Regions from separate parts of the Gordonibacter massiliensis (ex Traore et al. 2017) genome, predicted to be linked through region 2. Evidence: predicted binding sites of a transcription regulator. Region 2 holds the regulator's gene; each other region holds the start of a gene.

Region 1 (2,263 bases), on a different contig from region 2:
GATATCATCTGCTCGGGCGGATGCGGGTACTGCTGCGCGTACAACCCGTCGGGGCTGCGGAAGTCGGGAATGCCGCTCTCGGTGGAAACGCCCGCGCCTCCGAAGAACACCATGCCGCCGGGAGGCGTGTCGGCCACCCACTGGCGGAACGTCTCGATATCGCGTTCGGTTTGTTCGTCCATGACTTCTCCTATCGGGTTCGCACTATGATACCACGGCCTCAGATACGGGCGTTTCGCGCGGACATCCGCGCGAAATCGCTTGCTCGACGTGAGCGTGCTCGGCGGTGTGCGACGAACATTACGCGCAGGTTCATGCACGGAAACCGTTCTGAAAGTCACGAAATTCACCGCTGTGAAGCGATTCGGTGCGTTTGGGAAGCCTACGGCCGCTTTCGAGCGGGTATCTTTCCCTGCTTTGCGGACATCGCCCCAGGTCGCAAAATACGATAAGGGCACCAATCGTCCTCCCAGAGCTTCACAGCGGTGATTTTCGCGACTTCGAGGCGGCTTCCGCTGTTAGACCGCCGTTGACATTACGCAAACCAGCGCGCGGGATCCTTCGACTCCGGCGGCTCGCGCCGCCTCCGCCCAGGATGACAACCCGGTCGGGTACATGTCGATGCTGGTTTAACAGCGGAAGGCTGCTTTTCGTGTTCTTGCTTCTGTATGTGGCCGCCGAGGTGAGTGGGGTGAGGGGATGGAGGCAACGGGAGCGGGTTGTCGTCTCGTCGGAGCGTGCAGCGAGGAGGCGAAGAACGTTTTCGCCATCTGTTCGCTCTCGGCTCGATTTTTCGATTACGCGCCTGGCGCTCCGTCCAGGATGGCAAGAGGAGCGGGGCGAAGCAGGAAGGCGGCCGATCGGCCGCCTTCCGGGGTGGTTCGCGTTGCGCGCCGCCGAGTTTTCGGCGCGAAGCGGGTTTTGTGCCGCCTTTGAAGCGCTAACCCTCGATGGAGATGGTCTTCTTCTCTTCCAGCTTGGGCTGCTCCTGCTTTTTCGGCACGGCGATCTTCAGCACGCCGTCCTCGAACTTCGCCTTGATGTCGTCATCCTCGATGTCCTCGCCGACGTAGAACGTACGGCTGCATTTGCCGCTGAAGCGCTCCTTGCGCACGAACGTGCCTTCGTCGTCCTTGTCCTCGGTCTCGCTCTGCGTCTGCGCGGCGATGGTGAGGTAGCCGTCCTTCAGCTCGGCCTGCACGTCGTCCTTCTTGAAGCCCGGCAGGTCGATGGTCAGCTCGTAGCCGGCGTCCGTCTCTTTGATGTCGGTGCGCATCAGCGAGGGCGACATCTTCTGCATCGCCTGCATGGGTGCCGAGGCGGCGTTGAAGAACGCGTCGAACGGGTCGGTCATCAGCTCGCTCAGCAGGTTGCGATTCCTTCTCACGGGTACCATCATTGCCATACCAATCATCTCCTACGTGTTGTGCGGGGCTGGTTTTCCGCGTCGGGGAGAAAACCGATTGAGAAAACCTAAGCCTCTATCTATATGATTTTCTGTACGAGTACGTTATAAATCGTTACGTTAGCACTGTCAAGTCGAGAGTGCTAAAAAGTCACGTATTCGTCAACTTTCACAAGGCTTGCGCGCTACTTGCAGGAGCCTCGCGAAAACTCGCAGCGCGACTGCCCGCGCATGTTTCGAGCGACGCGCAAAACCGCAACCTTCACTGCATGGTATCCCCGCACGAACGCGTAGCACCGATGGGAGCCCTGCAGCTGCCAAAGCGAAAGGTCGTTGGAACGTGCCCGTTAAACGTGGCGCCGCCACAAGCGGCTCAAGGCTCGTTGCAAACTTCCCACCAGCGGAAACGGCGAAATGCCCCCACGGGGGTAATGGTCAGAACTCGACAGAGCGCACATGATGCGGGCGAAGGATTCACCGATCGAACAAGGAGAATGGAGGAGGACATGGTCGACAAGGAGAACGGCCTCGACGCGCCGGGCGCGGACCCGGCGGAGCCCGCGGCTTCCGAGCCGGGCGTCGGCGCGACCGGCCGCACGCCGGACATGCCGCAGGCGAGGCGCACGAAGCGCGGCTGGATCGTGGCCGGCGTCATCGTGGCGGTGGTGCTGGTGGCCGGCATCGGGGCGTGGGTGTGGCACGAGCAGCCCAGCTTCTGCAACGCCATCTGCCACAGCCCCATGGACAAGTACGTGGAAAGCTACGGCGAGGGCGATCCGGGCAAGCTGGTCACGCAGCACGCGGTAGCGGGAGAGGCGTGCCTGAGCTGCCACGAAGCCGAATTCACCACGCAGGTGT
Region 2 (2,263 bases):
ACGCCCTTCAACGCGGCCGTGCTGGCCGGCGAGCTGGACGAGCCCGACGACGACGTGGAGGCCGAGCACATGGAGATCGCCGCGCACGTGCTGGCCGAGGCCGGCTTCGAGCGCTACGAGGTGGCCAGCTACGCGCGCCCCGGCTTCCAGAGCCGCCACAACATCGCCTACTGGACGGGCGTGCCGTACCTGGGCCTCGGCCGCTCGGCGGCCACGATGACCCAGAACGCGGAGCGCCGCATGCGCGTGCAGGACGGCCAGGTGACGGACGACCTGGACGCGCGCGGCATGGCCGCTGAGGACCTCATGCTGGGTATGCGCATGACGCGCGGCGTGTCCGACGACCACGTAGCGCGCGCGGCGGCGCTGCTGCCCGACGCCCCGACCGTGCTGGAGGAGCTCGAGCAGGAGGGCCTCGTCATGCACGAGGACGGCCGCTGGAGGCCCACCGAGCGCGGCTGGCTCTGCGGCAACGACCTCTACGGCGCGCTGTTCGATTTGGCGTGATGCCCGGTTTCGCCTCGCACGGCGCTCGGACGCCCGCCGTCGCGCCGTAACCCCCGCTCGCGGGGTGATCGGCGGGTTTCGGCGCCTTTCTGCATATTTCCTCCGCTTTTCTTAGCACTCTCTTGCATCGGCTGCTAAAATGTCTTCTTGGCGTCGTCAAGGCGAAGGCATCGCCGCTCGCGCGAGCCGGGGGACGGCTCGGATGCGGGGGCGGGGAGGTCCTGTGAGAGAGGAAGGTGGAGAGGCGTGCTATCGGATCGCAGGCAGCGGGTGCTTGCCGCGCTCATAGAAGAATACGTCGCGCGCGCTCTGCCGGTGGGCTCGCGCACGCTCACGGAGCGCTACCAGCTGGGCGTGAGCCCGGCGACGGTGCGCAACGAGCTTTCGGTGCTCGAGGACGGGGGCTACATCACGCAGCCGCACACCTCGGCCGGCCGCATACCCACCGACACCGGGTACCGCGCGTTCGTCGACAACCTGCTCACGACCGACTTCACGGGCGATGACGAACGGTACCGCCCGGTGGTGGACGAGCTGCGGCGCAGCGCGAGCGAGCTCGACGCGCTGTTGGAGCAGACGTCGTCGGCCCTCACGCGCATCACGGACTGCCTGTCCATCGTGCTGGCGCCGTCCGTGTTGAACCTGCACATCAAGCAGCTCTCCCTCATCTCGCTTTCCCCTTATCGCGCCCTCGTCGTGCTCGTCACCGAGGACGGCCAGGTGTTCAACCGCCAGATGGAGTTCGCCGAAGAGGTGGCTCCCGACGACCTCGCCCGCGTGCAGGTGTTCTTGGGCGACGTGTTCACGGGCAAGTCGCTCCAGCAGATCGAGGACGGGTTGGGCCAGGGCATGGCCGAGGCGTTCCGCGACCCACTCGTGCGCATGGCGCTCGACGAGGTGCTGTCGTGCTTGCAGGAGAGCGAGCTTTCGCGCGCGCATCGGCTGGGCGTGAGCTCGCTTCTGACGAAGCCCGAGTTCAGCCAGTCCCAGGCGCTGCTGCCCGTCATGCAGGTGCTCGAGAACGACACGGTGATGCTGCACATCCTGGACGAGGCGGTGCAGCAGGTCGACGGCACGCCCAGCGTGCGCATCGGGCGCGAGAACGACGCGGAGGAGCTGGCGGGCGTGTCGGTGGTGGCGAGCCGCTACGGGCGCGGGGATTCGGCCGGCGTCGTGGCCGTCATCGGGCCCACGCGCATGGACTACTCGAAGGTGTTGCGGGCGGTGCGCATCGCGTCCGCCGCGCTTCAGGACGTATAGGATTCGCACGGCGCCGGCACGGAGGCGGCGCCGTTCACGAGGAAGGTGCACGGAAGAGCAATGGCCAAGGATCTGTACGAGGTTCTGGGCGTTTCGAAGAACGCCACGGAAGACGAGATCAAGAAGGCGTTCCGACGCCGCGCGCGCGAGCTTCACCCCGACGTGAACAAAGCCGCCGACGCCGAGGACCAGTTCAAGGAGCTGAACGAGGCGTACGACGTGCTGTCGGATCCCGGCAAGCGCGCCCAGTACGACCGCTTCGGCACCGTTCCCGGCGCAGCCGGCGGCGGCAGCCCCTACGGCGGCGGATACGTCGACTTCGAGGACCTGTTCGGCGGCGGCTTCGGCATGGGCGACATCTTCAGCTCGTTCTTCGGCGGAGGCGGCGCGCGTCAGGCGCAGCGCCGCGAGGGCCGCGACATGGGCGTGGGCCTGCGCGTCACGCTGGAAGAGGTGGCGGCGGGCGCCAAGAAGGAGATCGTGTACGACCGCCTGG
Region 3 (2,263 bases), on a different contig from region 2:
CTCGCCCTCGACGTCCTCCGCCACGATGAACAGCGGACGGCCGGAGCGCATGATCTCCTCGAGCAGCGGCACCATGTCCTGGATGCTGCTGATCTTCTGGTCGGTGAGCAGGATGTAGGGGTCGTTGAGCACGGCCTCCATCTTCTCCATGTCCGTGGCCATGTAGGGGGAGATGTAGCCGCGGTCGTACTGCATGCCCTCGACGATGTCCAGCTCGAGGTCGAACGAGGCGGCGTTCTCCTCGACGGAGATGGCGCCGTCCTTGCCCACGGCTTCCATGGCCTCGGCGATCTTCTCGCCGATCTCGGCGTCGCCGGCGGAGATGGTGCCGACGTTGGCGATCTGCTCCTGCGTGGACACCGGAGTGGCGTCGGCCTTGATGGCCTCGACCACGGCGTCGGTGGCCTTCTGGATGCCGCGGCGGATGCCGAGCGCGTCGGCGCCGGCCGTAACGTTGCGCAGGCCCTCGGACACGATGACGTCGGCCAGCAGCGTGGCGGTGGTGGTGCCGTCGCCGGCCACGTCGTTCGTCTTCACGGCAACCTCGCGCACCAGCTGGGCGCCCATGTTCTCGACCGGATCCTCCAGCTCGACTTCCTTGGCCACGGTCACGCCGTCGTTCGTGATGGTGGGAGCGCCGTAGGACTTCTCAAGCGCCACGTAGCGGCCCTTGGGGCCGAGCGTCACCTTGACGGCGTTCGACAGCTTGTTGACGCCGGCGGCAAGCGCGCTGCGCGCGTCGGCCTCGAACTTGATCTCTTTAGCCATAGCGAATCTATCCTTTCAATAAACGTACAGGTTAACCAACAAAGTAAACAACAGGGTTTCCGTGGCGAGTCGCATAGCCGTGAAGCACCGAGGAGCCTGAGCAAAGCGGCCTTGGGGCCGTGTGCGAAGGCGACGAGAGGGCTGAACGGCTATGCGGCCGCCACGGGAAGCCGTCAGGTCGTTTTACGCGAACACCGCGTACAGATCGTCGGCGCGCAGGATCATGACGTCCTCGCCGTCCACCGTGACCTCGGTTCCGCCGTACTTGCCGTAGAGGACCTTGTCGCCTTCCTTGACCGGCATGGGAAGGAGCTTGCCGTCCTTGTCCATCTTGCCCTCGCCCACGGCCAACACGATGCCCGTCTGGGGCTTTTCCTTCGCTTCGGTGGCGAGATACAGACCGGATGCCGTCGTCTCCTCAGCCTCATCCTGCTTGACGATGACGCGATCACCCAATGGTTTCAAGTTCATAACGTTGCCTTCCTTTCGTCCGTCTCATGTCCGAAACTGGTTGAACACGTTTATTTAACCACTCAATTGTGGTGACTGCTAGCACTCATAGGGTAACGAGTGCTAAACATTGCGTTATCATAGCAGCCTCGTGAGCGAATGCAAGCGAAATTGAGAAAACCTCAGTGCCTTCGACTAAGGTTTTGCATAATCGCCACAATTCGTTCGATTTGGTTGTTCCCTAGTTTTGTGCTTCTGCACAAAATCAAACGCGCCGCACGGCTACTGCATGCCCGGCTTCACCAGGCCGCCCTCGTAGGCGAGCACCACGAGCTGGGCGCGGTCGTGCGCGTCCAGCTTCGCCATGATGCGCGCGAGGTGGGTTTTCACCGTGGCCGGCGAGATGAACAGCTCGCCGCCTATCTCGTCGTTCGTCATGCCGCGCGCCACCAGCACGAGTATCTCGCGCTCGCGCTCGGTGAGCGCGGAGAAGGCGCCGCGCGCGCCGAAACCCACCGAAGCCGCGGCGGGCCGCGTGCGCACGAACGTTTCCACGAGCCGCCTCATCACCGAAGGTTGGATGAGGGCGTCGCCATCGGCCACCACCCGCACGGCGGAGGCGATGTCGTCGGGCTCGGCGTCTTTGAGCAGGAAGCCGCCCGCCCCGGCCGCGAGCGCATCGTAGACGTACTCGTCGACGTCGAACGTGGTGAGGATGAGCACGCGCACGTCGGCGAGCGCGGGGTCGCTCGTGATGGCGCGCGTGGCCTCGATGCCGTTCATGCGGGGCATGCGGATGTCCATGAGCACCACGTCGGGCACGAGGCGGCGGGCAAGCTCCACGGCCTCTTCGCCGTCGCGCGCCTCGCCCACGATGGAAAGCCCGTCGTACGAGGACAGGATGAGCCGGAACCCGCTGCGCACCAGATCCTGATCGTCGGCCACCAACAGCCGCAGGGGGCGCTCGCCCCGAGGCCGGGAGGCTTGTCCGCCGCTCGACGATTCCCGTGCCTCGAACCTCTGCCGATCGATCATGAAGCCTCCT

What was found. The regulator HrcA, encoded in region 2, represses chaperone genes, less so after heat shock. The targets are predictions, from matches to a motif close to TNTTAGCANNCNNNNNNNNNGNNTGCTAANA.
Region 1: HCH03_RS02440 (Hsp20/alpha crystallin family protein) is a predicted target of HrcA. The motif match lies at 1,524-1,554, and genes of this name have one in related genera.
Region 3: HCH03_RS05310 (co-chaperone GroES) is a predicted target of HrcA. The motif match lies at 1,293-1,323, and genes of this name have one in related genera.

The regions. Positions count from the first base shown of each region.
Region 1 covers NZ_JAASIO010000001.1:584,114-586,376, forward strand. Annotated here, with positions in the region: gene HCH03_RS02435 (NAD-dependent protein deacylase) at 1-182, opposite strand, end outside; gene HCH03_RS02440 (Hsp20/alpha crystallin family protein) at 941-1,405, opposite strand; gene HCH03_RS02445 (cytochrome c3 family protein) at 1,900-2,263, shown strand, end outside.
Region 2 covers NZ_JAASIO010000012.1:41,438-43,700, forward strand. Annotated here, with positions in the region: gene hemW (radical SAM family heme chaperone HemW) at 1-507, shown strand, start outside; gene hrcA (heat-inducible transcriptional repressor HrcA) at 754-1,767, shown strand; gene dnaJ (molecular chaperone DnaJ) at 1,828-2,263, shown strand, end outside.
Region 3 covers NZ_JAASIO010000003.1:26,116-28,378, forward strand. Annotated here, with positions in the region: gene groL (chaperonin GroEL) at 1-768, opposite strand, end outside; gene HCH03_RS05310 (co-chaperone GroES) at 952-1,239, opposite strand; gene HCH03_RS05315 (response regulator transcription factor) at 1,501-2,253, opposite strand; gene HCH03_RS05320 (sensor histidine kinase) at 2,250-2,263, opposite strand, start outside.